DNA from 3 places in the Rhizobium sp. WSM4643 genome. Region 2 is predicted to be linked to each of the others. Evidence: predicted binding sites of a transcription regulator. Region 2 holds the regulator's gene; each other region holds the start of a gene.
What was found. The regulator PhoB, encoded in region 2, activates phosphate uptake and scavenging genes when phosphate is short. The targets are predictions, from matches to a motif close to TGTCATNNANCTGTCAT.
Positions count from the first base shown of each region.

Region 1: a site for PhoB is predicted at 7,689-7,705, ahead of N1937_RS21870 (NAD-glutamate dehydrogenase). Genes of this name have one in related genera too.
Region 3: a site for PhoB is predicted at 1,860-1,876, ahead of phnF (phosphonate metabolism transcriptional regulator PhnF). Genes of this name have one in related genera too.

Region 1 covers NZ_CP104040.1:4,436,125-4,446,727, reverse strand. The annotation lists gene purH (bifunctional phosphoribosylaminoimidazolecarboxamide formyltransferase/IMP cyclohydrolase) at 1-1,251, shown strand, start outside; gene N1937_RS21875 (MFS transporter) at 1,291-2,679, opposite strand; gene N1937_RS21870 (NAD-glutamate dehydrogenase) at 2,707-7,482, opposite strand; gene pdxY (pyridoxal kinase PdxY) at 7,759-8,634, shown strand; gene N1937_RS21860 (carbonic anhydrase) at 8,707-9,348, shown strand; gene N1937_RS21855 (lytic murein transglycosylase) at 9,522-10,343, opposite strand.
Region 2 covers NZ_CP104040.1:173,036-183,638, reverse strand. The annotation lists gene N1937_RS00925 (IS110 family transposase) at 1-320, shown strand, start outside; gene N1937_RS00920 (Hsp33 family molecular chaperone) at 408-1,400, opposite strand; gene argF (ornithine carbamoyltransferase) at 1,492-2,406, opposite strand; gene N1937_RS00910 (aspartate aminotransferase family protein) at 2,446-3,645, opposite strand; gene N1937_RS00905 (GcrA family cell cycle regulator) at 4,066-4,599, shown strand; gene phoB (phosphate regulon transcriptional regulator PhoB) at 5,164-5,847, opposite strand; gene phoU (phosphate signaling complex protein PhoU) at 5,995-6,708, opposite strand; gene pstB (phosphate ABC transporter ATP-binding protein PstB) at 6,753-7,568, opposite strand; gene pstA (phosphate ABC transporter permease PstA) at 7,584-8,906, opposite strand; gene pstC (phosphate ABC transporter permease subunit PstC) at 8,903-10,384, opposite strand; gene N1937_RS00875 (substrate-binding domain-containing protein) at 10,553-10,603, opposite strand, start outside.
Region 3 covers NZ_CP104040.1:4,656,052-4,666,654, reverse strand. The annotation lists gene dapB (4-hydroxy-tetrahydrodipicolinate reductase) at 1-294, shown strand, start outside; gene N1937_RS22890 (2,3-bisphosphoglycerate-dependent phosphoglycerate mutase) at 316-951, shown strand; gene phnF (phosphonate metabolism transcriptional regulator PhnF) at 1,092-1,829, opposite strand; gene phnG (phosphonate C-P lyase system protein PhnG) at 1,947-2,423, shown strand; gene phnH (phosphonate C-P lyase system protein PhnH) at 2,423-3,031, shown strand; gene N1937_RS22870 (carbon-phosphorus lyase complex subunit PhnI) at 3,036-4,142, shown strand; gene N1937_RS22865 (alpha-D-ribose 1-methylphosphonate 5-phosphate C-P-lyase PhnJ) at 4,139-5,014, shown strand; gene phnK (phosphonate C-P lyase system protein PhnK) at 5,011-5,787, shown strand; gene phnL (phosphonate C-P lyase system protein PhnL) at 5,812-6,519, shown strand; gene N1937_RS22850 (DapH/DapD/GlmU-related protein) at 6,516-7,133, shown strand; gene phnC (phosphonate ABC transporter ATP-binding protein) at 7,252-8,097, shown strand; gene phnD (phosphonate ABC transporter substrate-binding protein) at 8,182-9,087, shown strand; gene phnE (phosphonate ABC transporter, permease protein PhnE) at 9,257-10,216, shown strand; gene phnE (phosphonate ABC transporter, permease protein PhnE) at 10,224-10,603, shown strand, end outside.

The sequences.
Region 1 (10,603 bases), 590 kb from region 2:
CGTGCGGCCGGCGGCGACTATCCGACGACCGTCGAGAATATCGATATCGGCGGTCCGGCGATGATCCGCGCCTCGGCCAAGAACCATGCCTATGTGACGACCCTGACAGATCCGGCCGATTATGCCGAACTGCTGGAGCAGCTTTCCGCAGATGACGGCAAGACCGCCTATGCCTTCCGCCAGCGGATGGCCGCCAAGGCCTATGCCCGCACCGCCGCCTATGATGCAATGATCTCCAACTGGTTCGCCGAGGCGCTGTCGATCGACACGCCGCGCCACCGGGTCATCGGCGGCGCGCTGAAGGAAGAGATGCGCTACGGCGAAAACCCGCATCAGAAGGCCGCCTTCTATGTCACCGGCGAGAAGCGCCCGGGTGTTTCGACGGCCGCTCTTCTCCAGGGCAAGCAGCTCTCCTACAACAACATCAACGATACGGATGCCGCCTACGAACTGGTCGCCGAGTTCCTGCCTGAGAAGGCGCCGGCCTGCGCGATCATCAAACATGCCAATCCCTGCGGCGTCGCCACCGGATCCAGCCTGGTCGAGGCCTATCGGCGGGCGCTCGCCTGCGATTCCGTTTCCGCCTTCGGCGGCATCATCGCCCTCAACCGGACGCTGGATGCCGAAACGGCTGAGGAGATCGTCAAGCTCTTCACCGAAGTGATCATCGCGCCCGATGTCACGGAGGAGGCAAAGGCGATCGTCGCCCGTAAGCCGAACCTGCGGCTGCTGTCCGCCGGCGGGCTGCCTGATCCGCGTGCCGCGGGCCTGACGGCAAAGACCGTTTCCGGCGGCCTGCTGGTCCAAAGCCGCGACAACGGCATGGTCGAGGATCTGGAACTCAAGGTCGTCACCAAGCGCGCGCCGACGGCACGGGAACTTGATGACATGAAGTTCGCCTTCAAGGTTGGCAAACATGTGAAATCGAATGCCGTGGTCTATGCCAAGGACGGCCAGACCGCCGGTATCGGCGCAGGCCAAATGAGCCGGGTCGATTCCGCCCGCATCGCCGCGCTGAAGGCCGAAGAGGCCGCCAAGGCGCTTGGCCTTGCAGTGCCGATGACGCACGGGTCGGCGGTTGCCTCCGAAGCCTTCCTGCCTTTTGCCGACGGTCTTTTGTCGATGATCGCGGCAGGGGCGACGGCGGTTATCCAGCCGGGCGGATCGATGCGCGACCAGGAGGTCATTGATGCCGCTAACGAACACGGCGTCGCAATGGTCTTTACCGGCATGCGCCATTTCCGGCACTGAGTGATTGTACGCCGCCGTCGGCCAGGGCAGAGCTGATTGCTATGCCCGGTCGGCCGGATAGGGTGTACGGAACAAGAGCACCAGTCCGCCGGCAAGAAACAGGATCAGCGTTGCCATCCCGAGCCGCGGTGATCCGCTCATATAGGTCACCAGCGAGAAGAGCAGCGTCGCCATGAAACTCGTGGCACGGCCCGAAAGCGCGTAGATGCCGAAGTAGCGGCCGGCTTCCTCCGGACTGACGCTGCGGGCAAGATAAGAGCGCGACGAGGCCTGCACCGGCCCGAAGGCGAGCCCGATCAGCAGACCATAGAGGATATAGGCCTTTTCCGCCGAAGTGCCGAAAAGGCCGCCGGAATCGGCCGTCGGCAGCGGCATCAGTCCGAACAGGGTGTAACCCGGTCCTGTCGAGATGATGCCGATGGTGGCGAGAAGCAGCATGGTGAGGCTGATGACGACGGTTACCTTCGAACCGACGCCCTTGTCGACGCGGCCGGCGATCAGGCAGCCGAAGATCGCGACAATATTCAGGATGATGCCGTAGATACCGATCTCGATCGTTGCCCAGCCAAACATGCCGGCTGCGAAGATACCGCCAAGGATCAGCAGGCCGTTGACGCCGTCCTGATAGATCATGCGGGCGATGAGGAATGTCAGGATGCCGCGGCGCTCCCGGAGTTCGCTGAGCGTGTTTCTGAGTTCCCGCAAGCCGGAGCGGACGGCGGTGCCGAAGGGAAGACCCCTGCCGACATCCGGCGTGAAGAAGAACATCGGCAGGATGAAGATCAGATACCAGACGGCCGAGATCGGCCCGGTGATGCGTGCATCCTGACCGGTCTGAGGATCGAGGCCGAATAGCGGATCGAGGCCGAGGATGGTCTTGCCGGTCTCAGGGCTCGCCGCCAAAAGCGTCACGACGGCAATGAGCACGATGATGCCGCCGAGATAACCGAGCCCCCAGGCGGTGTTGGAGAGCTTGCCGACCTCGTGCTTGCCGACCAGGTGCGGCATCATCGAATCGTTGAAGACGATCGAAAACTCGGCCGAGATCGAGGCGAGGATCATGAAAATGACGGGATAGACAACAGGCGAACCGGGGGCTGCGAACCAGAGGCAGAAGAGGCTGGCGATCTTGATGATCGCGAAGAAGCCGATCCAGGGTTTGCGCGCGCCGGACTGGTCGGCGATCGAGCCGAGGACGGGTGAGAGCAGGGCGATGATCACCGAGGAGATCGTCGCCATGTTGCTCCACGTCGTCTGGGCGGAAACCGGGTCATCGGTCAGGCGGGAAACGAAATAGGGTCCGAAGATGAAGGTTGTGACCACGGTAAAGAAGGGCTGTGCTGCCCAGTCGAAGAACATCCACCCCCAGATGCCCTTCTCGGTGGCCTTCGGCGGCTGCGTTCCTGTCCAGTCAATGCGATTCAACATCCGCTCCTTGTTTTGACGCGGACTGTCTCACCTCGCCCGGTCGCGCGCAAGATCGGTGAGGATACCTGCAGCAACGGTAATGCGCGCGAGATTGGGATCGCCGCCGTCGCTGAGGCTTGAAAGCTCCTCGAGGATACGGTTGATGCGGATGCGATCCTGGGCATGCCAGGCTTGTACGGGAAGCTTTTCCTTGCCGTGATCGGAAAGAGCCGAGATGACGATGTCGCGTCTTGCGCTGGCGATCTGATCGATGCTGCGGGCAAGCGCCAGATTCTCATAATGGTCGGAGGTGAGGATCCGCCCGCCCGCCGCCAGCAATCTGCCGATACGGAAGGTCTGCGACACCGCGAAGTAGTTTTCGGCGGCGCGCACCAGGGGCTCGCCTGTACGCTCGGCGATCTGCATGATCTCAGGCACCAGCGCGAAGCCCTGGAGGCCGGCGATCTCGGCGCCAAGTTTTTCGGGCACGCCGGCCTGACTGTATTCCGCCTGGCGGGCTGCAACATCGCCGCCCGCCTGTTCGGCGAAGGCAGGCTTCAGCTTCTTCAAGGCAACCTGCAGCCGGCTAATCACTTCTGCCATATCCGCCTTGGTCATCCCGGTCTTCAGGAGCAGGCGCGTCAATACGGTAAAGCTATGGCTGATCTCCTCATAGATACGGTTCTGCATATCACCGGAAACCTTGCCGTCGAGAGCATCCGTTTCGGCCCAGAGCCGGGTCAGGTCGAAACCGTCGCGGGCAACGATCGCGGCGCGCACCACTTCTGGAGCCGAAGCCGCCGTCGCGTCCATCATGGCGACGATGAAGCTCGGCCCGCCGCGGTTGATCGCTTCGTTGGCAAGTACGGTCGCGACGATCTCGCGCTTCAGGCGGTGGCTGGCGATATCACCGGCGTTCGACTTCTGCATCTTCACGGGGAAATAATTCATAAGCGTTGCGATGAAATAGGGATCGTCAGGTAGGTCGCTTGCGGCCAGCGCATCGAAGAGCACGATCTTGGCATAAGACACCAGCACGCCGATTTCCGGCCGGGTCAGCGGCTTGCCGGCCGTATAACGTTCGGCCAGCGTTTGGTCGTCCGGCAACGTCTCGACCTTGCGGTTCAGCTGGCCAGCGCCCTCGAGCACGCTCATAAAGCGGCCAAGCTGCAGACCGTTTGCCGTGCCCTTGCGTTCCGTCAGGGAGATTGCCAGCGACTGCAGGTAGTTGTTGCGCAGCACCAGGGTCGCTACCTCGCCCGTCATCGAGGAAAGAAGCTGGTCGCGTTTTGCGCGCGTCAGGCGTCCGTCATGCATGGCGGCTGCCAGCGCGATCTTGATATTGACCTCGACGTCCGATGTGTTGACGCCGGCCGAGTTGTCGATGGCGTCGGAATTGCAGCGCCCGCCCTTCAGTCCGTAGGCGATGCGGCCTTTCTGGGTAACGCCGAGGTTTGCGCCCTCGCCGATCACCTTGGCGCGCACCTCCACCGCGGTGATGCGGATCGGGTCGTTGGCGCGGTCGCCGACATCGGTGTCGGTTTCGGACGGCGCTTTCACATAGGTGCCGATGCCGCCGAACCAGAGCAGGTCGACCGGGCTCTTCAGGATCGCCATCATGATCTCGAAGGGCGTCGCCACGGCCTTGTCGATGCCGATCGCGGCAACCGCTTCCGGCGTCAGCGTGACCGATTTCGCCGCGCGGGAGATGATCATCGCACCCCTCGACAGCACGTTTCTGTCGAAATCCTGCCAGCTTGAACGCGGCAGGTCGAAGAGCCGTTGGCGTTCGGCCAGCGTCTTTTCCATATCGGGGTCCGGATCGATGATGATGTCGCGGTGATCGAAGGCGGCAATGAGCCGGATCTTGGGAGAGAGCAGCATGCCGTTGCCAAAGACGTCGCCCGACATGTCGCCGACGCCGGCGACGGTGAAGGGCGTCGCCTGGATATCGATGTCCATTTCCCGGAAATGGCGTTTCACGGTTTCCCAGGCGCCGCGGGCAGTGATGCCCATCTTCTTATGATCGTAACCGGCCGAGCCGCCGGAGGCAAAGGCATCGTCCAGCCAGAAGCCGGCTTCCTGTGCCAGTGCATTGGCGGTGTCGGAGAAGGTCGCGGTGCCCTTGTCGGCGGCGACGACGAAATAGGGATCGTCGCCATCGAGCCTGACCGTATCCTTCGGCGGCACGATATCGGCGCCCGATATATTGTCGGTGATCGAAAGCAGCGTACGGATATAGGTCTTGTAAGCCTCGCGGCCGGCATTGAAGATCTCGTCGCGGCTGCCGCCGACGGGAAGCTTTTTCGGATAGAAACCGCCCTTGGCGCCGACCGGCACGATGACCGCGTTCTTGACCTGCTGGGCCTTGACGAGGCCGAGCACTTCGGTGCGGTAATCCTCTGCGCGATCCGACCAGCGCAGGCCGCCGCGCGCCACCTTGCCGAAGCGCAGGTGCACGCCTTCTACTTCGACGCCGTAGACGAAAATCTCGCGGAAGGGTTTCGGCTGCGGCAGCCCGTCCACCAGATGCGGATCGAGCTTGAAGGCCAGCATCGGCTTCGGCGAGCCATCCGGGTTCTTCTGGAAATAATTGGTGCGCAGCGTCGCATCGACGATATTGACGTAACGGCGCAGGATACGATCGTCGTCGAGGCTCGGCACGTCGGCAAGCTCGGCTTCGATCGCCTGGTGCAGTTCGGCAAGCTTCTTGACGCGAGCCTTTTCCGAAAGCGTGGTGTCGAGCGTGTCATGGAAGAGACGAAAGATAGCAGCGGCGACACCAGGATATTTGTCGAGGGTCGTTGCGATATAATCCTGCGAATAGGCGATGCCGGCCTGGCGGAGATAACGCGCATAGGCGCGCAGAACGTTCGTCTCGCGCGCGGAGAGACCGGCTGAAAGGATCAGCCGGTTGAAGCTGTCATTGTCGATCGTCCCGGCGAAGGCGGCGACGAAGCCTTCCTCGAGGGCGGCGCCGTAACGCTGCAGATCGATCTCTCCGCCATTGCGGGCCTCGAGTTCCATATCGTGCAGCACGACGAGTTTCTTTTCTCCATCGGCGGCCGGTACCCCGATGTCGAAGGTGCGTTCGCTGACGACATTGAAGCCGAGATTCTCGAGAAGCGGCACGCGGCGCGACAGCGCCAGCTGGCCGCCGGCGTGAAAGATCTTCAGCGAAAGGACGCGGCCCTGTTCTTCCTGACGATGGTAGAACTGGATGCGCAGCGGCTCGCCGGCGGCGCAGGCGCCGATATCGGCGAGGTCTGCCACGGTTTCCTCCGGAGTGAAGGAATCCTGGAAGGCTTGGTCGACCGATATCTTCGGCGCCTTGGCCCCGGCCAGCGCCTCGAAACGGTCGTCCCAGCGGGCGGTGATCTCGCGGATCACCTGCTCGAGCTTTGCCTGCGGAATGCGTGGCGTCTTACCGCCGGAGCGGCCGATGATGAAATGCACGCGCGCCACGCCCCCTTCCGGGAAAGCCGGGTAATAGGCAGAGACACGGCCGTCATAGACAGTCTTCAGATAGGTGCCGATCCGTTCGCGGACGATCGAGTCATATTCCTCGCGCGGCACGTAGACGATCACCGAGACGAAGCGGTCGAAATGGTCGATGCGCGGCAGGACGCGCACGCGCGGCCGATCGGCCAGGTCGTTGATCTGCTCGGCAAAACTTGCGAGCAGCGTCGTGTCGATCTGGAAAAGGTCGTCGCGCGGATAGGATTCCAGCGTGTTGTCGAGCATGCGGCCCGAATGGCTCATCGGATCGAAGCCGAAATGTTCCTTCACCTTCTCGATCTTGGACCGCAGCAGCGGGATTTCGGAGGCAAGCGACGTATAGGCCGTCGAGGTGAAAAGGCCGACGACGCGCAGTTCGCCGGTGACGTTGCCCTCGGCGTCGAAACGTTTGACGCCGACATAATCCATATAGGCGCGGCGATGGACGATCGATTTCACATTGGCCTTGGTGACGATCAAAAAGTCGGGGCCGTCGAGGAAGGCGAGGATCTCAGGCGTGGTGGTCACAGCGTCCTTGCCCGTGCGCAGCACCAGAACATCGGGATTGGAGAGGATGCCGAGGCCAGCACCCTTGTCGCGCTCAACCTTGGCGTCAGCGCCTTTGCCCGAATAGACATATTCGCGCATGCCGAGAAACGTAAAATTCTCGTCGCGCAGCCAGGTCAGGAAGGCCACCGCCTCGGCATGTTCGGCCTTCCTACGGCCGGCGGCATTCGCCGAAAGCTCGGCGATCACCCCGTCGAGCTTGGCAAGCATCGGCTTCCAGTCGGACACCGACAGGCGGACCTGTTCGAGCACTTTTTCGATGCGTTTGACGAGATCGGCCGCCTGGGCGGAATTGAGCGGCGCAACATGAAGCTGGATATGGCTGACGCGGTTGGCCGGATCGCTCGGGTGATCGGCAGAATAAAGCGCCGGCGCCTTGCCCTTCTCCATGACCAGGATGGGATGCACGGCCATGAACAGGTCGCGATAGGTGCTCGTCACTTCGCCCATGACCGATTCAAACAGAAAAGGCATATTCTGGTCGGTGACTGACAGCACCGAGACCGCGATGCCACCAGGCGTCACATCGGCAATCGTGTCGATGCTGACGCGGGGCGCCTTGCCGTTCCAGGCGGCGAGTTCCTTTGCCGAATGCACGGCGGAGAGTGCCAGCATTTCCGGCGTATAGAGTTCGAGATCGTCATTGCTTGCCCGGCCGAAGAGAATTGCCGGATCGAGATGCGCCTCGCCTGTCGCCTTGGCGATCTTGCGCGCGCTTTCGATCTGCTTTTCCCGTTTCGGATTGTTTCTGGCAGCCATGGATCGCCTCCCTCAATGTCTGATTTTTTGCAAGCTAGCAGAAGATTCTTCGAAAAAATCTCTAAAAGAGAGGTCCGAAGGAATGTTTTGACGCTTTATTGGCGCTGGAAACGAGAGTTTGTAAGAAATTTTCCGATTTCTTTGCCAAACGAAAGCGAAAGTCGCGTCTTCCGGTTTTTCGTTCCGCCGGACATTTCCATGCTCGCGTGAAGAATGGTTGACAGCGTGGCGTCAAAAAGATCATCAAACGCGGTCATCATTCGGATCTTGGGTATCATGTCGGAAAATGCAGCGGGCGCAGTCATCGTCATTTCGAGCCATGTGGTCCGGGGCTCGGTTGGCAATCGGGCGGCGGTGTTTGCATTGGAGACGCTCGGTCATCCGGTCTGGGCGCTGCCGACCATCGTGCTGCCTTGGCATCCCGGCCACGGCCGCTCGACACGGCTGACTTTCGCCGAAGCGGATTTCGACGCGGCGATCGACGATCTGATCCGCGCGCCCTGGATCGGCGAAGTCAAGGCAGTGCTTTCAGGCTATTTCGGCAATGCCGCCCAGGCGCGCTCCGTCGCCCGGCTGATCGGTGCGCTCAGGCAAAACAATCCTGAGCTGCTTTATGTCTGCGATCCTGTCATGGGCGATCTCGGCGGACTTTATGTGCCGGAAGCGACCGCAGAGGCCATTCGCGATCATCTCATTCCGCTCGCCTCGCTGGCGACGCCGAACCGCTACGAGCTCGCATGGCTTTCGGGGGCGGCCCTCGAAGACAACGGCACGATCATGGAGGCGGCGCTCGCGCTCGGACCATCGCGCATGCTCGTCACTTCAGCCGTGCCGATGATGGCGGGCGGTACCGGCAATCTTTATCTTTCCGGTCGCCACGCGCTTCTTGCCGAGCACCGCGTCGTCGAAAACCCGCCGAATGGTCTCGGCGACCTGCTGGCCGCCGTCTTCCTGTCGCGCCTGCTTTCCGGGCTCGAGGACGAAAAGGCGCTGCAGCTTGCCACCGCCAGCGTCTTCGAGGTTCTTGCGCGTGCCGTCAAGCGCGGCAGCAACGAGTTGATGCTGGCAAGCGATGCTTCCAGCCTTTCGACGCCGATGGCCATGGTGCAGATGCGCCGGCTCATGCACCCGGCGCAGCGGCGGAAAAAATGACGCATTTGCCGATATGTTCATTTTGCAGTGCAGCAGTTGATCTTGTCTTCCGCGCGCGCTAATCCAGAAAGCATGCAGCGTTTTCCAACACCTCTTCTGGACGGCTATCGCAACTTCATGAACGGGCGTTATGCCGACGCCCGCGACAGGTATCGGCAGCTTGCCGAAAACGGTCAGGACCCCCATACGCTTGTCATTGCCTGTTCGGATTCCCGCGCGGCACCGGAGCTGATCTTCGATGCCGGCCCGGGCGAGCTCTTCGTCATTCGCAACGTCGCCAACATGGTGCCGCCCTACGAGCCGGACGGCCATTTCCACTCGACCTCGGCCGCGCTCGAATTTGCGGTACAGGCGCTGAAGGTCTCGGATATCGTCGTGATGGGCCATGGACGCTGCGGCGGCATCCGCGCAGCGCTCGACCCGAATGCCGAACCGCTGTCGCCTGGCGATTTCATCGGCCGTTGGATGTCGCTGGTCAGACCGGCCGCCGAGCAGATCCAGAGCAACGACGTGATGACGGCGGCCGAGCGGCAGACGGCGCTTGAGCGTGTCTCCATCCGCAATTCGATCAACAATCTCAGAAGCTTCCCCGACATCAAGGCTCTCGAGGAAGCGGGAAGCCTTCATCTCCACGGCGCCTGGTTCGACATTTCGACCGGTGAACTCTGGGTCATGGACGCCGAGACACGCGACTTCATTCGTCCCGAAATCTAGGGACATGCCGGTTTATCGGTTTTTTAAGGATTGTTGCTAAGCTCGCCGTCAATTGGTCGCGCACGACCGACGTTTTGATCAGCGTGGCGATTGTCCGGCGGCGGCTTTGATTCCCGCGTATGAAAAACGCCGCATATCGCAGCGGCGTTTCGAGTATTCTTATCGATGAGAGCCTATCTGCCGTCGATCTGCTGACCGATATAGGCGATCGCCTGCTGGTAGACGCTGGCGGCGTTCCAGCCTTGGATGGCGACGAAATTCGGCTCTCCGGGCTGATAGCCGGCGCCGGCGCGCCAGCCGTGGCCCTTGAGGAAATTCGCGGTCGAGGCCAGGGCATCGGCGCGGGAACCGACCATGTCGACGCGGCCGTCGCCGTCGCCATCGGCGCCGAAGCGCACGACATTGCGCGGCAGAAACTGCGTCTGGCCGATTTCACCATGGGCGGCACCCTTGGCCTGCGGGCTCAGATAGCCCTCGGAGACGAGCTGGAGTGCTGCATAGAGCTGGTCGGTGAAATAGTCCGAACGACGGCAGTCATAGGCAAGGGTCGAAACAGCCGACAGCGTATGCTGGTTGCCCATATAGCTGCCGAAACCGGTCTCCATGCCCCAGATCGCGATCAGCGGGCCGGCCGGAACGCCGAAACGGCGCTCGATCGAGGCAAAAAGTGCCTGGTTGGCGGCCTTCATGCTGCGGCCGCGGGAGATGACGGCGGCCCCGCCGCGCTTCTGCATGAAAGCGTCGAAGGAGAGCTTGAAGCTCTTCTGGCCTCGGTCGGCGGCAATTGTCGGCCTGTTGTAATTGACGTTGGCGAAGGCGCGGTCGAGGACCGAGCGGCTGACGCCGTTTGCCGCCGCTTCCTGCTTGAAGTCGGCGACCCATGCACCGAAACCGCTGCTATTATTGCCGCATTGAGCGCCCTGGGCCGCCGCCGGCAGCGCGTGCAGGACGCCCGCCGCCGTAAACGCCGCCAGAAAGAATGTTGTCATGCGCATGAGAAACCCCGCTTCCGATCTACTGAAGCGCGCCGCGGCCGATCGGGGCCATGCGACGCGCTCAAAGTCTTCGTTCTGTTCATGTCGCTGTCCCGAACCGCTGCACGGTTTTGGACGGCATGCTTTGGCTTGATGCCGGGCAGAATGCCAGCCGAAGGCGATGTTGTCACGACCGCCTTTTTCAGCAAGCGCTTATGGACAGAAGCGTCCACAAATCGGCAAAAAGCCCTGCCTTCATCATCAGCAGGGCTTTAGCACAT
Region 2 (10,603 bases):
TCGTTGGCCTTTGCGAACTTGGCGCCTGCTCCGGCAAGCAGGCCGCCATGCTGACCGGTCTTGCGCCGATTGCCTGCGAAAGTGGCGAGCGGGCCGGACATCGCTCCATCAGGGGCGGACGCCCAGCACCCAGGAACGCCATCTACATGGCCGCCCTGTCCGCCTCCCGTCACAACCCGGACCTCGCACGCTTCGCCGCAAGGCTGAAGAAAGTCGGAAAACCCAATAAGGTCGTCCTCGTCGCCGTCATGAGAAAGCTCATCGTCCTGGCAAACACCCTCATCACCAAAAACCGCATCTGGACACCAAATCCACCTTGACACCAAACACAGATGCTCATCCGCCCTACGGGCACCTTCTCCCCGCTGGGGAGAAGGGACTTGGGGCACCATTCGCGCGAATCAAGCCTATTCGGCCGGCTGAAGCTCGGCCGGCTCGAAGCGGTAGGTGGTCGAGCAGAATTCGCAGGTTACGGCGATTTCGCCGTTTTCCTGGCTGGCTTCGATCTCCTCGGCCGAAAAGCCCTTCAGCACGCCCTTGATCTTGTCGCGCGAGCAGCTGCAGCGGTCGAAGACGGCGCGCGGTTCGTAGACGCGGACGCCACGCTCGTGGAACAGGCGAAACAGCAGCCGCTCGGTACCGACAAGCGGATCGGTGAGTTCATCGGCATCGATGGTCTCGACCAGCGAACGCGCTTCGAGCCAGGCGTCGTCCTCGCCGTGCGGGCGGCTGCCGGTGTCGCCGTCGCCGCCGTGGAGATCCGGCTGGCGCATCCGCTCCGGCGCTTCCGGCAGGAATTGGGCGACGAGGCCGCCTGCCCGCCAGCGATGGCGCGGCTTGCCGGCATCGTCACGATCGAAGAGCTCGGCCGCGGCAAGGCGGACGCGCGTCGGGATCTGCTCCGACTGGCGGAAATAGACGCCGGCAATTTCTTCAAGCGTCGTGCCGTCGAGCGGAACGATGCCCTGATAGGGCTGGCTGAACTTGCCCTGGTCGATGGTAAAGGCGAGCACGCCCCTGCCGAGCAATTGCTCCGGCTCGGTTTCGCCTGACTCGATCGCCTTGTTGAGCAGCGCCCGATCGAAACGGGCATAGGCGCGGACATTTTCCGGCGTCGAGAAATCGGCGACGAGAAGATCGACCGGGCCGTCGCCCTTGGTCTGCACCGTGAACTTACCGTCGAACTTCAGCGAGGTGCCGAGCAGCACCGTCAGCACGACGACTTCGGCAAGCAGCCGAGCAACGGGTGCGGGATAATGATGGCGCTCGAGGATCGCATCGAGCATCGGGCCGAGCTGGACGGCGCGACCACGCACATCCAGCCCCTCCACCTGGAAGGGGACGACATGGTCATCGCCGGCGAAATCAAACTGGCCGAGGGCGGCTGCAGCTTCTGCCATGGCTTTTCACTCCTACTTTCCAGAGCGATGGGCCAGCGTGCCCGCCGCTCGCGCGGTCGCGAGTTTGTGACTCGCGACGTCCGATTATGGTTCAGATCGCGCCCAGGCACCAAGCAAGAATCGACTTCTGCGCATGAAGACGGTTTTCCGCCTCATCGAAGACCACGGATTGCGGACCGTCGATCACTTCGTCCGTCACTTCCTCACCGCGATGGGCGGGCAGGCAATGCATGAACAATGCATCATTGCCGGCTTTGGCCATCAAGGCCGCGTTGACCTGATAAGGCTGGAAGACATTGTGACCCCGGGCCCGATGTTCCTGATTCATGGAGACCCAGGTATCGGTCACCACGCAATCGACGCCGGCGACCGCACGGTCGGCATCATGGCAAAGCATGATTTCGGCGCCCTCATTGCGGGCCCAGTTCAGATAGTGATCCTTTGGCTCCGAGCCAAGGGGTACGGCCATGTTCATGCGGTAGCCGAAGCGCGCGGCACCCTCGACCAGCGAATGCAGCACATTGTTGCCGTCGCCGGTCCAGGCGATGGTCTTGCCCTTGATCGGGCCGCGGTGCTCTTCGAAGGTCATGATATCGGCCATGATCTGGCAGGGATGGGTGTCATCCGTCAGCGCATTGATCACAGGCACGGTCGCGTGCTCGGCGAGCTCGACCAGCCGCGAATGCTCGGTGGTGCGGATCATGATCGCATCGACATAGCGCGACAGCACCTTGGCGGTGTCGCCGATCGTCTCGGCGCGGCCAAGCTGCATCTCGGTGCCGGACAGAAAGAGTGTTTCGCCGCCGAGCTGGCGCATGCCGACGTCGAAGGAGACGCGGGTGCGCGTCGACGGCTTCTCGAAGATCATCGCCAGCATCTTGCCGGCGAGCGGCTTATCACCCTGGCCTGCCTTGAACGCCTGCTTGCGGGAAAGCGCATCGTTCATGATGGTTCTGAGATCGGCTGATGTGACCGCCGAAAGATCTAGGAAATGTTTAGGGCTCATGTCTTCTTACCTGTGCTGCGCCCGAAGGCGGCAATCTCTTCAAGCCGTCTTCTTGACCTTGGAGGCGCGAATGCTCTCGGCGGCGCGCTCGACGCGGGCCAGACCCTCGCGGGCTTCCTCGGCAGTGACCACGAGCGGCGGAAGAAGGCGGATGACGTTGTCGCCGGCAGGCACGCCGAGCAGATGGGCGGCGCGGATCGCCTGCAGCAGTTCGGCTGAGGGAACGGCGGCCTTGATGCCGAGCAAAAGGCCCTCGCCTCTGATATCCTCGATCACATCGGGATAACGATCCTTCAGCGAAGCGAGGCCCTGGCGGAAGACAAGCGCTACGTCGCGCACATGCTGGAGGAAGCCATCGGCAAGGATGATGTCGAGCACGGCGCTGCCGACGGCCATGGCAAGCGGATTGCCGCCATAGGTCGAGCCATGCGTGCCGGCCTTCATGCCGGAGGCGGCCTCCGACGTGGCAAGGCAGGCGCCGAGCGGGAACCCGCCGCCGATGCCCTTGGCGACAGCCATGATATCGGGCGTGATACCCGACCATTCATGGGCGAAGAGCTTGCCGGTGCGGCCGACGCCGGTCTGGACCTCGTCGAGGATCAACAGCAGGCCGTTCTCGTCGCAGAGCTGGCGAAGCGCCTTCATGAACTCGTTGGTGGCAGGGCGCACGCCGCCCTCGCCCTGCACCGGCTCGATGAGGATGGCGGCCGTAGCATCGGTGATCGCGGCGCGAACCGCTTCGATGTCGCCGAAAGCAACCTGATCGAAACCCGGCGCCTTCGGGCCGAAGCCTTCCAGATATTTTTCCTGGCCGCCGGCGGCGATCGTCGCCAGCGTCCGTCCGTGGAAGGCGCCTTCGAACGTGATGATATGGAAGCGCTCGGGATGACCCTTGGAAAACTGATAGCGGCGCGCCGTCTTGATCGCGCATTCGAGCGCCTCGGCGCCCGAATTGGTGAAGAACACCTTGTCGGCGAAGGTGGCGTCCGTCAGCCGTTTTGCCAGACGCTCCTGGCCGGGGATCTCATAGATGTTCGACAGGTGCCAAACCTTGTCGGCCTGCTCCTTCAGCGCGCCGACAACATGCGGATTGCTGTGGCCGACGGAGGTGACGGCGACGCCGGCGCCGAAATCGAGATATCGCTCGCCGCTTTCGGTGATCAGCCATACGCCCTCACCTCGCTCGAACCGCAGCGGGGCACGAGAATAGGTGTCATAAAGCGGCGCGGCTTCAGCCATGGCGCGATCTCCATCAAAGTTGCCGGGCAATGACTCCGGCTAAGGAAACCAGGCCCGAAAAATCAAAAATGCCGCCTTGCGGCGGCGAGTGGCACTATTTCCTTTTCGCGCTGCAATGTCAACAAAACGGCGCCCTTAGCGTATGCAGCAAGAGTGTACAGCGGCATTTCCAGTCATCAACAGGCATTATTGCAGAAATGACACGCAGGGGCAGCAAGTTGGGGAAAACTACGAATTCGATTCATCCGGATTCATGCGACTCTTGTCACGGAGTCAGGCTCACACTAGGTTAAAGATCAATTACTAGACTGCATGCGGCGGAACTAGTCACCAAAATTGATCAAGCGTTTCTTGTTTCGGAGCTCCCGGGACAACGGTGAGGGATTCTGCCATCACCAACGCAGAAGGTGGAGACAGGGCATGAACTGGACAGACGAGCGGGTCGAGAAACTCAAGAAACTTTGGGCCGAAGGACTGAGCGCCAGCCAGATCGCTGCGCAGCTTGGCGGGGTCAGCAGAAACGCGGTCATCGGCAAAGTGCACCGGCTGTGCCTTCCCGGCCGTGCCAAGGCCGGCGGCACCAACACCGCGGCGCGAACGCCGAAGCGCAATACCTCGGCGCCGCGCGCGCCGAACTACGCCTCACGGGTCACCACCCGCACCGTTACCCGCCAGCAGGGCGCGACCATGCTGAAGGAAGAGATCGAGATCGAAACGATCGAGGAAATGGAATACGTGCCGAGAGGCAATGTGGTGGTGCCGATTTCGCGACGCCTCGGCCTGACGGAGCTGACCGAACGCACCTGCAAGTGGCCGGTCGGCGATCCGCTGAAGGACGACTTCCATTTCTGCGGCTGCGAATCCCCCGACAATTCGCCTTATTGCGGCTATCACCAGAAGCTTGCCTACCAGCCGGTCAACGAACGCCGCCGGGCGGCAGCGCGGGCCAGCTGAGCGGGCTGACCATCGTTAGAATGCAGAAAACGGGCCGAGTGGCCCGTTTTCTTATGCACGGATGGAAGCTGTCGGGCGTTCAGCTCGTTGAGCACGCCGATTTGTCCTCATCGGCTGCCGCCACCAACCAGGGTCGAGTCATGGGTCTCGACCCTTCCTTCTGTTCTCAACGGGGCGAAGGGACATGCCGCAACATCTCGATTCCCTCTTCTCCCCTCGGGGAGAAGGTGCCCGTAGGGCGGATGAGGGGGCCGGGGGAGCCGGTCTTTCTTCAAAACCCATGCGGGCTTCGACCGCGTTCGGGCCGCTGCCGTCGGCATATGGGGTAGGTCATTACGGAAAGAGTGTGCCGTGTGGCCCCCTCATCCGCCTGCCGGCACCTTCTCCCCGAGGGGAGAAGAGATTATGCCGCAACCTTCTCCGTCCCCACCAACCCTTTCGCAGGGCACGTCCCTTCGCCCCGTTTACGGGGTGGTCCGGAGGACAGGTCGAGACGAGTGGCTCGACCCCGGTAGGCTAGGACATTAGCACGAGCGACCTTGTCAGCAACCAGAACGAAAGCCCTCAGGCTTCCATCGAATAGCCGGCGCCGCGGACGGTGCGGATGACGTCTTGCATGTTGGAGAAATTCAGCGCCTTGCGCAGGCGGCCGACATGGACGTCGACGGTGCGCTCGTCGACATAGATATCGTGGCCCCAGACGCCATCCAACAGCTGCGAGCGGGAGAAGACCCGGCCCGGCGACGACATCAGGAATTCCAGCAGGCGGAATTCGGTGGGGCCGAGGCGGACTTCACGGGTCTTGCGATGGACGCGATGGGTCTCGCGGTCGAGCTCGATGTCACCGCATTTCAGCACTGTCGACAGCACCTCGGGACGGGCGCGGCGCAGCATCGCCTTGACGCGGGCAACGAGTTCGGGGGTCGAGAAGGGCTTGACGACATAGTCGTCGGCGCCCGTCGACAATCCGCGGACACGCTCGCTCTCTTCGCCGCGCGCCGTCAGCATGATAATCGGCAGGCGCTCGGTTTCCGGCCGCATGCGCAGCCGCCGGCAGAGCTCGATGCCGGAGACCCCGGGCAGCATCCAATCGAGGATAAGAAGATCTGGCGTGCGCTCCTGAAGCCGCATTTCGGCTTCGTCGCCACGAAGGATGGTATCGACCTCGAAGCCTTCCGCTTCGAGATTGTAGCGAAGGAGCACGCTGAGGGCTTCCTCGTCTTCAACAACTGCAACTCTCGGGATCATGCGTATCGGTCTCCTCGCGCACGATCCTTAAACCGGGGGTGATTTAAGCAATGCATCCTGCGCAAATTCAGAAATTGGCTGCGACCTCTTTGCGCGCCCGGACGGGCGCGCACGCAATTGACTGGTCCGGGCGACTGGCCCGGGCGGTTATTCCGTGACCGCGCCGACGGTGTTGGCGCTGTCGTCCTTCGGACGGTCGCCTTCCGGCTGCGCGCCTGTCGTCATGTAAAAGATCGTTTCGGCGATGTTGGTGGCGTGGTCGCCGATGCGCTCGATGTTCTTGGCGCAGAAGAGAAGATGCGTGCAGCTGGTGATGTTGCGCGGATCTTCCATCATGTAGGTCAGGAGCTCGCGGAACAGCGAGGTGTACATCGCGTCGATCTCGTTGTCGCGTTCGCGGATCGCATTCGCCTTGTCGGCGGAACGATTGGTGTAGACGTCGAGCACTTCCTTGAGCTGGACGAGCGCCAGCTCGGACAGATGCTCAAGGCCGCGGGCGAGCTTGCGGGGAACGCCGGTGCTTTGGACGGCGATGACGCGCTTGGCAGTGTTCTTGCCGAGGTCGCCGACGCGTTCGAGATCGGCGGCGATGCGGATCGAACCCATGATTTCGCGCAGGTCCGCAGCCATCGGCTGACGGCGGGCAATGGTGACGATCGCCTTGTCGCCGATTTCGCGTTCGGCGTGATCGAGGATCACGTCGTCGGAGATGACCTTCTGCGCCAGCGCGGTATCGCCATTGACGAGCGCCCGGACGGATTCGGCGACCATCTGCTCGGCCAGACCGCCCATTTCGGAAATCCGCCTGGACAGGAACTTCAGATCATCATCATAGGCAGAATAAATATGTGTCGATGCCATGGGGCTTTATCCTCGAATAACGGGAAGGCTTGGTGTCGCCAAAATCAGCCGAAACGACCCATGATGTAGTCCTGGGTGCGCGGGTCGTCGGGATTGGTGAACATCTTGTCGGTGTCGTTTTCCTCGACAAGATTGCCAAGGTGGAACATGGCGGTGCGCTGCGAGACACGCGCGGCCTGCTGCATGGAGTGGGTGACGATGACGATCGTGTAATTCTCGCGCAGCTCGTGGATCAGTTCCTCGACCTTGGCGGTGGCGATCGGGTCGAGCGCCGAGCAGGGCTCGTCCATGAGGATGACCTCAGGGCTGACGGCGACGGCACGGGCAATGCAGAGGCGCTGCTGCTGACCGCCGGACAGGCCGGTGCCGGATTCATGCACGCGGTCCTTGACTTCGTTCCAGAGACCGGCGCGCTGCAGGCTGGTCTCGACGATCTGGTCGAGGTCGGCCTTCGACTTGGCAAGGCCATGGATGCGCGGGCCGTAGGAGACGTTTTCGTAGATCGTCTTCGGGAACGGGTTCGGCTTCTGGAAGACCATGCCGACGCGGGCGCGAAGTTCGACGACGTCGATATCGGGATCATAGATATCGTCGGTATCAAGCGTGATCTTGCCGGTGACGCGGCAGCCGTCGATCGTGTCGTTCATGCGGTTGAGGCACCGCAGGAAGGTCGACTTGCCGCAGCCGGACGGGCCGATCAGGGCGGTTACGGTGTTTTCGCGGACGTTCAGGTTCACATCGAAAAGCGCGCGCTTCTCGCCATAGTAAACCGAGACTTCCTTTCCGATCATCTTATACGGGACGTTGCTCATCTTGCGATCCAGCGCCTTTTCAACTGCAGCTTCCGTCAACATGTTCATGATGTTTAACTCCGTTTACCAGCGGCGCTCGAAGCGACGACGCAAGAGGATGGCGCCCATGTTCATGACGATCAGGAACAGGAGCAGGACGATGATGGCACCCGAAGTACGCTCAACGAAGGCACGTTCGGCCTCGTTGGCCCACATATAGACCTGTACGGGCAGAGCCGTCGAGGGATCGAGCGGTGTCGTCGGTGCGTTGGCGACGAAGGCGACCATGCCGATCAGGAGCAGCGGCGCGGTTTCGCCGAGCGCATGCGCCAGGCCGATGATCGTGCCGGTGAGGATGCCGGGCATGGCGAGCGGCAGAACATGGTGGAACACCATCTGCATCTTCGACGCGCCGAGGCCGAGCGCTGCGGCGCGGATCGACGGCGGCACGGCGCGCAGAGCCGCACGCGTGGCGATGATGATCGTCGGCAGGGTCATCAGCGTCAGCACCAGGCCACCGACCAACGAAGCCGAGCGCGGCAGGCCGATGAAGTTGATGAAGACGGAAAGACCGAGCAGGCCGTAGACGATGGAAGGAACCGCGGCGAGGTTGTTGATGTTGACCTCGATCAGGTCCGTCAGCTTGTTCTTCGGCGCGAACTCCTCGAGATAGATCGAGGCGGCGACGCCGATCGGCAGTGCGAGCACGAGGACGATCAGCATCAGGTAGAGTGAGCCGATCAGGGCGACGCCCAGGCCTGCGGCCTCCGGACGGCTGGAATTGCCGTTGACGAAAAGGCCGGTGTTGAACTGCTTGTGGAGAGCGCCGCTCGCCTTCAGCTCGTTCATCCATGCAACCTGCTTGTCGTTGACCTTGCGGTTCTTCTCATCGACCGAGAGATCGATCTGGCCCTTGCTGGCGCTGTCGACATTGGCGTCGGCGAGCAGGGTGACGTCGACCGTCTTGCCGATGATCGACGGATCGGCGATCACCATATCGCGCAGTTGAATCGGAGCGCTCTTCGACAGCATGGCGGATGCATCGCGCACGTCGGGACGGCTCGAGGCATTGATGTTCAGCTGCTTGACGATCGCGTCACGCAGGAGAACCGGATAGTTGGCGGCGATCAGCACCGAAGGGTCGGTCGCACGCTTGTTGTTCGGGTCGATCGTCTTCTCGGAAAACTCGATCGGCAGGGTGATCGCCGTCTGCTGGAAGGCGGTATAGCCTTTGCCGATCACCGTCCACAGCAGGATGAAGAGGAAGACGAGACCGAAGGTGATGGCGGCGATGCCATAGGCCTGGAACCGGCGCTCGGCGGCATAGCGGCGCTTGATACCGATATCGCGGCGCGCGGGCGCCGTGGAAACGGTGACGCCTGATGTGGGAGAAACAATATCCGTCATTCGTACTGCTCCCGGTATTTGCGCACGATGTAGAGCGCATAGATATTGAGGCAAAGCGTGATGCAGAACAGCGTGATGCCAAGGGCAAAGGCAACCAGCGTCTGCGGCGAGGTGAACTCGAGGTCGCCGGTCAGCTGGTTGACGATCTTGACGGTCACCGTCGTCATCGGCTCGAAGGGATTGATCTGAATGCGGGCGGCGACACCGGCGGCCAGCACGACGATCATGGTTTCGCCGATGGCCCGCGAGGCTGTCATCAGCAGTGCGCCGACGATGCCGGGGAGGGCTGCGGGCAAGACCACTTTCTTGATGGTTTCGGAGCGTGTGGCACCAAGACCGAGCGAACCGTCACGCAGCGATCGGGGCACGGCGGTGATAATGTCGTCCGACAGCGAAGACACGTAGGGAATCAGCATGATGCCCATGACGATGCCGGCCGTCAGAACGCTCTGCGCCTGGATGAAATTGCTGTAATTGCCGGACAGAAGGCCGCTAATCTGGGCGGAGAAATCGCGCAGGAACGGACCGACGGTGACGAGCGCGAAGAAGCCATAGACGATCGTCGGAATGCCGGCGAGCACTTCAAGCAGCGGCTTGGCGACCCCGCGCAACTTCGGCGAGGCGTATTCGGCCATGTAGATGGCGGCGAAGAGGCCGACCGGCACGGCGACCAGCATGGCGACCAGGCCAATATAGATCGTTCCGAGCAGCAGCGGGATGAGGCCGAACTGACCGAAGGACGAGCTGCCGGCGCCGGCAAAGCGCGGATCCCAGACGGTGCCGAAGAAGAAATCCATGGCGGGGACGGCGGCAAAGAAGCGGGCGGCTTCCGACAGCATGGAGAACACGATGCCGATCGTCGTCAGAATGGCGATCGAGGAGGCGAGCAGCAGGCCCCAGAGCATGACGCGCTCGACCCGGTTGCGGGCGCGGAAGCGCGGAGCAATGGAGCGCAGCGCATAGAAGGCGCCAGCAATGGCGAGAGCGAAGACAACAGCCGTCATGGCGATGCGGCTCGTCATGCTCAGGGCATTGAGCTTTTTGGCGGCGTCGAGCATGTAAGGCAGCGGCTGGCTGGCAAGCGGCACACCCTTTTCGAGGAGCTTGGCCTGCAGGGCAGCCGGATCGTTGCCGACCGCAGCAGTTTCATCCGAGGTCAGCATCGTCAGGCCGCGGGCGACCGTCGCCACCGTCGAATAGCCAAGATCCTGCTCGACCGAGACTTGCGCCTTGATGTCGTCAGGGAAAGCACCGCGAACCGAGGACTGGATGATGCCGGGGCTGATGGAGAGCCAGAGGCAGAGGACGATGAGGGCGGGAAGAACCGCCCAGATCGCCGCATAGGCGCCGTAATAGGCTGGCCGTGAATGTAAAGCGGAGGATCGGCCTCCGGCAAGCGCCGTGGCCCGGCTGCGCGCGACCAGATAGGCGGCGGCGCCGATCACCCCAAGGCACAAAAGTATGATGGATGTGCTCATTCGATACGTCCCCAGGCCCATAGCCCCAAAAAGCCCGGCAGCTTCATCAGCCTGCCTTCGGCTTCAATCACGGAGAAGGAATTCCAACCCTGCAGCTCCAGAACCGCCGGCGCGCAGGGACATAGACAATGCCGGCGCGGGCTGAAAGGCGCCGCGCCGGCAAAGTGATTACATGGACTTGCCGGCTTCGACGTCCTTGCGGATGGCGTCGCGTTCAGC
Region 3 (10,603 bases), 370 kb from region 2:
GCCGCGGCAAAGGGGCGCGGCATCGATCTTGCCTCAAAGTCGGTCCGGGTGCGCGACGGCCATACCGGCGCCCGCGAAGCGGGCACGATCGGCTTTGCGACGCTGCGCGGCGGCTCCGTCATCGGCGAGCATTCCGTGCTTTTTGCCGGCGAAGGGGAAATCGTCACCCTGTCGCACAGTGCGGCCGACCGCTCGATCTTTGCCCGCGGCGCCATCAAGGCGGCCCTTTGGGCGCGCGACAAGAAGCCGGGTCTCTATTCCATGCTCGACGTGCTCGGGCTTTCTTCCTCATAACGATACTACGGAGGCATATTCATGAGCGGTACCCTCGTCCTCGTTCGCCACGGCCAGAGTGACTGGAACCTGAAGAATCTCTTCACCGGCTGGAAGGATCCCGATCTGACCGAGCTCGGCATCCAGGAAGCCAATGCCGGCGGGGCGGCGCTCGCCGAATACGGCATCAAATTCGACGTCGCCTACACCTCCGTGCTGGTGCGCGCGCAGCACACGCTGAAGCTCATCCTCGACAAGGTCGGCCAGCCCGATCTGCTGACGATCCGCGACCAGGCGCTGAACGAGCGCGATTACGGCGATCTCTCCGGCCTCAACAAGGATGATGCGCGCGCCAAATGGGGCGAGGAACAGGTGCATATCTGGCGCCGCTCCTATGACGTGCCGCCGCCCGGCGGTGAAAGCCTGCGCGACACCGGCGCCCGCGTCTGGCCCTACTACCTCACCGAAATTCTGCCGCGCGTGCTCAGAGGCGAGAAGGTGCTGGTTGCCGCGCACGGCAATTCGCTGCGCTCGCTGGTGATGGTGCTCGACAAGCTCACCCGCGAAGGCGTGCTCGCCCTCAACCTCGCGACCGGCGTGCCGATGGTCTACAAGCTGAAGGCGGATTCCACCGTCGCTTCCAAGGAAGTGCTCGGCGACATGTCGGGCGCGCATTAATCTTGGCTGATCTTTCCCCCTTAGAGCATTTCCGTTTTTCTACGAATCACGGAAATGCTCTATCTCTTTGTTTTCACGCAATTCCGGACGCAAAACCGCTACGCACTTTTGCTGGAATTGCTCTAGGCGGGGAAAGGCGCTCAATTCTCGATGGTGAACTGTACCCGGTCGGCCGCGAAGCGGCTGATCGAATATTGCACCGGCACACCCTCAAGATCGGTATTCATCGCCTTGGCGATCAGCAGGATCGCGCCGGGGGTGAGTTCGAGGTCGGCCATGTCGGCCGCACTCGCATGGGCGGCCGTCACTTCGGTCGTCGCCCGGACATAATCCGGCAGGCCGAGTTCAGCGAAAGCCTTGGTAATCGATTCTCCCGTCCGGTAGGCCTCACCGATACCGGCAAAGCGCTTGGCGGGAAACCAGCTCGTCGCCCTTGAAACCGGCCGCTTGTCCGCCTGACGCAATGTTTCCAGGCGGATCACCTCTTCTCCCGGCTTCAGGCCCAGCCAGCGGGCAATCTCGGCACTCGCTTCTTCCTTTGCCTCATCGAGCAGAAGGCCGCGCATCTCTCGGGCTTGATCGCCGATGCCGGCGGTAAAACGGGTGCGCCGGGTGATCGGGAAGTTCAGTCGCTCCTTACGCTCGATCAGCGTGCCGCGACCCTGTACCGCACGGACGATACCCTCCTGCGCCAATGCCGCCAGCGCGCTACGCACCGTATGCCGGTTGACGCCGAATTGCAGCGCCAGCATTGTTTCCGGCGGCACCATTCCCGTTTCGTCATAGGCTCCCGTGCTGATCGCCTCACGAATCCGATCGGCGATCTGGCGCCAGAGCGCCACGCCGGTTTGCCTTTGCACCTGCTTCAATCCCGCCATTCCGCCCCTGCTCGTCCATTTAACTCTCGATGTCACACGCTTGTCACGACATCGATTTAGAGCTAAGTATAGCTTGTATGGTTGTCTATATCAATAGACATTTAGAGGGAAGCGGCAATGATATCAGCGGACAGGACAGACGCTGCGTCACAGACGGCATCCGGGCGCAAACGCGCCGCCGATCTGCTGGCGCGTGCGGAGCGCAGCGAACTCCAGGCGGTCTTCGATGCGCTGCCGGAAAAGCCTGTGGCCCATCCGGTGCGCGGACCGGAGACCGGGCTGGTGATGGTGCGCGGACGCATCGGCGGCGGCGGCGCTCCTTTCAATCTGGGCGAGGTGACCGTGACACGCGCCACGGTCCGGCTCGACACCGGTTCGGTCGGCCATGCGCAGGCGCTCGGCACCGACCGCGAGAAGGCCAGGCTTGCGGCGATCTTCGACGCGCTCTGGCAGGAGGAGGCGACGAAGGACTTCGTCGAACAGGCCTTGCTTTTACCGATCACTGAGCGGATCGCCGATGCCGAACGCCGCAAGGCGGACGAGACAGCGGCAACCCGCGTCGATTTCTTCACCATGGTGCGGGGAGACAACTGATGGGCCTGAAGACAGAAGCTTTGACCGGCGGCTTTGCCGAGCCGGTCTTCCATGCCCAAAGCGTCTTCAAGATGCTGATGGACGGCATGGCCCGCCCCGGCACGATCCAGACCGTTCAGCCCGATGTCGCTCCGCCGGCACCGCTCGGCATCGCCGCCGGCACGATCGCGCTGACGCTTTGCGACCACGACACGTCAGTCTGGCTTTCACTGGGACTGGCGAGATCCGCCGTGCCGGAGTGGCTCGGCTTCCATACCGGCGCACCGTTGATCACCGAAAAAGCCGAGGCGCGCTTTGCCTTCACCGAGGCCGGCACCGCACTTTCCTCCTTCGGCCTCTTTGCATCAGGCACGCAGGAATATCCCGACCGCTCGACGACCCTCATCATCGAACTCGCCAATCTCGAGGGTGGCCGCAGGCTGGCGCTCATGGGTCCCGGCATCCAGAGCATGACGGAGATTGCGCCGATCGGCCTGCCGGAGACCTTCCTGCGGCTCTGGACCGAGAACCGCGCGCTCTTTCCGCGCGGCGTCGACATCGTGCTGACGGCGAGCAAGCGTTTCCTCTGCCTGCCGCGCACCACCAAGATCACAGCAACGGAGATCTGAGCTCATGTATGTTGCCGTCAAGGGTGGCGAGACCGCCATCGCCAATGCCCACCGCCTGCTCGCCGACCGCCGCCGCGGCGACCGTTCGCTGCCGGCGATCGGCATCGAACAGATCGTGGCGCAGCTGGCGCTCGCCGTCGACCGCGTCATGGCCGAAGCTTCGCTTTTCGACCGCACACTCGCTGCACTCGCCATCCGCCAATCGCGCGGTGACATGATCGAGGCGATCTTCCTGCTGCGCGCTTATCGCACGACGCTGCCACGTTTCGGCTATTCCAGGCCGCTCGACACGGCTGATATGACGATCGAACGCCGCATCTCGGCGACCTACAAGGATCTGCCGGGCGGCCAGCTTCTTGGGCCCACCTTCGACTATACCCACCGGCTGCTCGATCCCTCGCTGCTTTCGGACGAGGCGGTGGAGACGCCCGCTCAGCGCGTCGCCGAGGCCGGCCGCATCATACGCGTCTCCGAGATCCTCGGCGAGGAAGGCCTGATCGAGGCCGACGGCGACATGCCGGAAGATCACGAGATCGGCGACCTGACCCGCGAACCGATGGAATTCCCGATGACCCGGGATCTCCGCCTGCAGGCGCTTGCCCGCGGCGACGAGGGCTTCCTGCTGGCGCTCGGTTATTCGACCCAGCGCGGCTATGGCCGCAATCACCCCTTCACCGGTGAAATCCGCATCGGCGACGTCGAGGTGGAATTCGACGTGCCGGAACTTGGTTTCGCCGTCTCGCTCGGCACGATCCAGATCACCGAATGCCAGATGGTCAACCAGTTCAAGGGGTCGGCCAAGGCGCCGCCGCAATTTACCCGCGGCTACGGCCTGGTCTTCGGCCAGAGCGAGCGCAAGGCGATGGCGATGTCGCTGGTCGACCGTGCGCTTCGCGCCGAAGAACTCGGCGAGGATATCACCGCACCGGCCCAGGACGAGGAATTCGTCATCTCGCACTCCGACAACGTCCAGGCGACGGGCTTCGTCGAGCATCTGAAGCTTCCGCATTATGTGGACTTCCAGGCCGAACTCGATCTCGTCCGCCGCATGCGCCGCGAATTCGAAGCCGCCCGCAACGGTGGCGAAGCCATGAAGGAAGCCGCCGAATGACCGATCTGGCCAGCTACAACTTCGCCTATCTCGACGAACAGACCAAGCGCATGATCCGCCGCGCCATCCTGAAGGCAATCGCCATTCCGGGTTACCAGGTGCCCTTCGCCTCGCGCGAAATGCCGATGCCCTATGGCTGGGGCACCGGCGGCGTGCAGGTGACGGCCTCGATTATCGGACCTGATGACGTGCTGAAGGTCATCGACCAGGGCGCCGACGACACGACCAACGCCGTTTCCATCCGCGCCTTCTTCCAGAAGGTCGCCAATGTCGCGGTGACGACGCATACCAAGGATGCGACGATCATCCAGACGCGCCACCGCATTCCCGAGGAAAAGCTCGGGGCCGGACAGGTGCTCGTCTACCAGGTGCCGATCCCCGAGCCGCTGCGCTTCCTCGAGCCGCGCGAGACCGAAACGCGCAAGATGCATGCGCTGGAAGAATACGGCCTCATGCATGTGAAGCTCTACGAGGACATCGCTCATAACGGCCGCATCTCGCGGACTTACGCCTATCCGGTGAAGGTCCACGGCCGCTATGTCATGGACCCGTCGCCGACGCCGAAATTCGACAATCCGAAGATGCATATGTCGGACGCGCTGCAGCTCTTCGGCGCCGGACGCGAGAAACGCATCTATGCGGTTCCGCCTTATACCGACGTCGTCAGCCTGGATTTCGAGGATTACCCCTTCGATATCCAGCGCTTCGACAGGCCCTGCGCCCTTTGCGGTGCGGAAGATGTCTATCTCGACGAGGTGGTTCTCGACGACAAGGGCGGGCGGATGTTCGTCTGCTCCGACACCGATCATTGCGAAGACCGCCGCGCGCACGGACATGCCGGCGAGATGCTGGCGCGGGAGGCTGCAGAATGAGCGATACTCCGCTTCTCAAAGTCCATGACGTTTCGAAATTCTACGGCAACCGCATCGGCTGCCGCGACGTCTCGTTCGACCTCTGGCCCGGCGAAGTGCTCGCCGTCGTCGGTGAATCCGGCTCCGGCAAGACGACGCTGCTCAACTGCCTCTCCACCCGGCTGCTGCCGAGCACCGGCAGCGTCGAATATCACATGCGCGATGGCAGCTACCGCGATCTCTATCGCATGAACGAGGCCGAGCGGCGCTTCCTGATGCGCACCGACTGGGGCTTCGTGCACCAGAACCCGGCCGATGGCCTGCGCATGACCGTTTCTGCCGGCGCCAATGTCGGCGAACGGCTGATGGCGATCGGCGACCGGCACTACGGCAGGATCCGCGCTTCGGCGATCGACTGGCTCGAACGCGTCGAGATCGACGCCGACCGCATCGACGACCAGCCGCGTGCCTTTTCCGGCGGCATGCGCCAGCGATTGCAGATCGCCCGCAACCTCGTCACCGGCCCGCGCCTCGTCTTCATGGATGAACCCACAGGCGGCCTCGACGTCTCGGTGCAGGCGCGGCTGCTCGATCTCGTGCGCGGCCTCGTCAACGACCTCGGCCTCTCGGCCATCATCGTCACCCACGATCTCGCCGTCGCACGCCTGCTCTCGCACCGGATGATGGTGATGAAGGACGGCTACGTCATCGAACACGGGCTGACCGACCGCGTGCTCGACGACCCGCGCGAACCCTACACGCAGCTGCTCGTCTCCTCGATCCTGCAGGTCTGAGGCCCGAAACCAAGGAAGAAGAATATGGCAACGCCCCTCGTCGTTTCCGAAGTCTCGAAGAGCTTCACCATGCATCTGCGCGACGGCATCAAGCTGCCCGTCGTCTCTGATGTCGCCTTCTCGGTCGCATCAGGCGAATGCGTCGTGCTCGGCGGCCCATCGGGCATCGGAAAGAGCTCGCTGCTCAAGATGATCTACGGCAATTATGCCGTCGACACCGGCCAGATCCTCATCCGCCACGACGGACGCATCGTCGATCTCGCCTCCACCGATCCGCGCACCGTGCTCAACGTCCGCCGCAATACGCTCGGCTATGTCAGCCAGTTCCTGCGCACCGTGCCGCGCGTCGCGGCGATCGACGTGGTTGCCGAACCGCTGGTGGCACGCGGCGAGGACGCCGCCACGGCGCGGGAAAAGGCGGGCGCCCTGCTGGCCAGGCTCAATCTGCCGGAAACGCTCTGGCAGCTTCCGCCCGCCACCTTCTCCGGCGGCGAGCAGCAACGCGTCAACATCGCGCGCGGCTTCATCACCGAGCATACGATCCTGCTTCTCGACGAACCCACAGCCTCGCTCGATGCCAGGAACCGTGCCGTCGTCGTCGGCATGATCGCGGAAAAGAAAACGGCGGGTGTGGCCCTTCTCGGCATCTTCCACGACGAGGAAGTGCGCGAAGCCGTGGCCGACCGCATTCTCGACGTCCAGCAGTTCTCACCCGGAAAGATCGGTGCATGAGCCGCAAGCTTGATATCGAGCCCTATTTTCATGAGACGGCATCCGTCAGCGATTCCACCTTCGGGCGCTATACCGAGGTCTCGGAACGCTGCCGCATCAGCGAGGCCACGTTCGGCGACTATTCCTACATCATGCAGGATGGCTCCGTCTGGTGTGCGACGATCGGCAAGTTCGTCAATATCGCCGCCGCCGTGCGCATCAATGCCACCAACCATCCGACCTGGCGCGCGACACTGCATCATTTCACCTATCGCGCCGCCGACTACTGGCCGGACGGCGACATGGAGACGGACTTCTTCGCCTGGCGTCGCGCAAACCGGGTGACCATCGGCAACGATGTCTGGATCGGCCACGGCGCGACCATTCTGCCCGGCGTCAACGTCGGCAACGGCGCGGTGATCGGAGCCGGCGCCGTCGTGTCGAAGGACGTCGCGCCCTATACGATCGTCGGCGGCGTGCCGGCCAAGCTCATCCGCGAGCGCTTTCCAAGAGAGGTCGGCGAACGGATGGACAGGCTTTCCTGGTGGGACTGGGAGCATGACCGGCTGCGCCAGGCGCTCCAAGATTTCCGCAACCTAGACGCGGAAGATTTCCTGTGCCGCTACGGCGGTTAAAACCCCCGATATAGGGGCGAAGAATTGTGACAGGACTTACACAAATATGACATGTGAGGTTCATCAAGCGGGACTAATGCGATGCTGATCAAGGCCTGGATCGCAAGGGAAGAGCATGATGTTCGAGCTGAAGAATGTCACACGTCGTTTCGGAAAAAAGCTCGCTGTCGATTCCGTCACGCTCGCCATTCCCCAAGGCCAGATGGTCGGCATCATCGGCCGCTCCGGCGCCGGCAAGTCGACGCTGCTGCGCATGATCAACCGCCTGCAGGAGCCGAGCTCCGGCTCCGTTCATTTCGCCGGCGTCGAGGTCTCCGGGCTTCGCGGACAGGCGCTGCGCAACTGGCAGCGCGACTGCGCGATGATCTTCCAGCAGTTCAACCTGGTGCCACGCCTCGACGTTCTCACCAATGTCATGCTCGGCCGCCTCAATCACCGCTCGACGCTTATGAGCCTGCTCAACATCTTCACCCGCGAGGAACGCGTGCATGCCATCGCAGCACTCGAGCGCCTCGGCATCGAGCAGACGGCGCTGCAGGCAGCCGGCACGCTTTCCGGCGGCCAGCAGCAGCGCGTGGCGATCGCCCGCGCGCTGATGCAGAACCCGAAAATGGTTCTTGCCGACGAACCGATCGCCTCGCTCGATCCGCTGAACGCCAAGATCGTCATGGATGCGCTGCGCGATATCAACGAGCGCGAGGGCATCACCGTCATCACCAACCTTCATACGCTCGACACCGCCCGCAACTATTGTGAGCGCATCGTCGGCATGGCCGGCGGCCGCGTCGTCTTCGAGGGCAAGCCCTCGGAGCTGACCGCCGCAGCGGTGAAGGAAATCTACGGGACGGACAAGGACGGCGCCGGCATCGACGAAACGGTGACCTCGACATCGATCAATACAGCCCCCGAGCGGGCAGACAATCAATCCGCCGGCACCCAACCGCTGGCGCTGGCCGGCCTCTGAGAGGCAGCCGCGATCGAGCGCCCGCGTCAAGGGCACACTTCTTCGTAACGGGAAGACCGGGGACACCGGTCAATAGGAGAGAACATGTTGAAGAAAGCACTCTTTGCGGCAACGGCGCTCTTCGCGCTCGCCGGCGCTGCCCATGCTGCAGACCTCAAGGAATTCCGCATCGGCATCCTCGGCGGCGAAAACGAAACCGACCGCCTGCGCAACTATGCCTGCCTTGCCGACCACCTGAAGCAGGAATTCGGCTTCGAGAAGGTTTCGCTCTTCCCGGCCGCCGACTATGACGGCGTGATCCAGGGTCTGCTCGGCGGCACGCTCGACTTCGCCGAACTCGGCGCCTCCGGCTACGCCGCCGTGTACATCAAGGATCCGAAGGCTGTCACGCCGATCCTGACGACGCAGCAGAAGGACGGCTCGACGGGTTACCACTCGATCGGCCTCGCTCTGAAATCATCGGGCATCAAGACCATCCAGGACGCCAAGGGCAAGAAGCTCGGCTACGCCGACCCGGATTCCACCTCCGGCTATCTCGTTCCGCTGACGCAGATCCCGAAGGACACGGGCATGCCGAACGATAAGTTCTTCGCTTCGACCCAGTTCAACGGCGGCCACGAGAACAACCTTCTCGCCGCCTATGACGGTAAGGTCGACGTCGCCGTCGACGATAGCTCGGGCATCGGCGATTTCAAGGACGGCTACACCTCCGGCACCTTCCGCAAGGAAGTCGACAAGGGCGCCGTCGATCCGAACAAGCTGGTCGAAGTATGGCGTTCGCCGCTGATTCCGAACGGCCCGCTCGTCGTTCGCAACGCTCTCGGCGAAGAATGGCAGACGAAGCTTGCAGCCTTCTTCACGGCTCTGCCGGAAAAGGATCACAAGTGCTTCGCGGCTATCGAAGGCGGCGATTACAAGGGCTACTCGCCCGTCAAGCACGACTTCTACAACACTGTCGTTGAAGTCCGCAAAGCTGCCATCGGCGGCTGATCGGCCTCTTGAATGCGGGGCGGCCGGAAACGGCCGCCCTTTATCTTTGACTACAGCGCCGCGCGTCTTAGACGCGCAAAGGACGCTGTAGCACTTTGAATTGCTGCATAATTCTATCCTCAAGTCGATTCCGATTTGAGGATAGAATTATGAAGTAGGCGAGGCGTTGATGACTATTGCCGATACACAGCCGCACATGCAGAGCACGCAGGAGATCGGCACCGCCTGGAGCCGGATGGTCGCCAAGCGCCGCTTCTACACCATCCTCGGCCTGGTTATCCTCATTGCGGCTTTCATCAGTTCGGTCCGCTTCGCCGACGAGAGCAATGCCGGCCATTTCTTCGACCGCCTGCCGCATCTCTTCGACTTCCTGAGCTGGCTCATCCCCAAGGATTGGGACGACGTCTGGCGCGCGCTGTTCGACATAGCGAGCGTCAACGACAAGGGCGGCGAGGAATTCAATTTCGACAAGGGACGCGTCTATGTCTGGGGCGCCTTCTACATTCCCGAATATTTCGAGCTGATGATCGTCACCATCAACGTGGCGCTGATCTCGACGATCATCGCCTTCGTCATTGCCGTTCCCTTGAGCTTCTTTGCCGCGCGCAACCTGACGAATTCATGGCCGTTGCGCATCTTCACCAAGCGGCTGATGGAGTTTCTGCGCGCCTTCCCTGAAATCGTCATTGCCGGGCTGTTTTCGGCGATCCTGTCGATCGGGCCGGTCGCCGCCATCATCGCCATCACCCTGCACACGATCGGCGCGCTCGGCAAACTCTTCTACGAAGTGGCCGAAAATATCGACATGAAGCCTCACGAGGGCATGAAGGCCGTCGGCGCCAACTGGTGGGAACGCGTGCGCTTTGCCGCCCTGCCGCAAGTGCTGCCGAATTTCACCTCCTATGCGCTGCTGCGCCTCGAGGTCAATGTGCGTGCTTCGACCATCATCGGCGCCGTCGGCGGCGGTGGCATCGGCGAGGAGCTGAAGCTTTCGATCTCGCGCGGTTTCGGCGCCAAGACCATGGCGCTCGTTCTTCTGCTGTTCGTGACGATCGTCGCCGTCGACCAGTTCTCCGCATGGCTGCGCCGCCGTCTTGTCGGTGAACACGCCTTCCTCCTGCAACATTGAGGCCGCCATGACGGTGATCGACGCAAACCGCATGCACGAGATAGAAACCCGCTACCCCGAATATTTCCACCGATCGCTCCGCCAGCGTTTCGGCGGGCTGATGATCCTCATCGCAACGCTGCTCTACAGCCTCTATGCCGTCTGGTTCTTCGACCTGCCCAAGCTCTTCGCCGAGGCCCATTGGGAGCGTGTCGGCATCTATCTCAGCCAATGGGTGAGCTACGACGTTCAGCCGGAATTCCGCATTGGGGACGACGGCTCGATCGACATCCGTTATCCGCGTTTCTCGCCGCTCGGCGACAATCCGCATCCGGACTGGCTGGTCAACAACCCCGACGGCAGCATCACCGTTTCGATCGGCGGCACCAGCCGCACCGTCACCGTCTC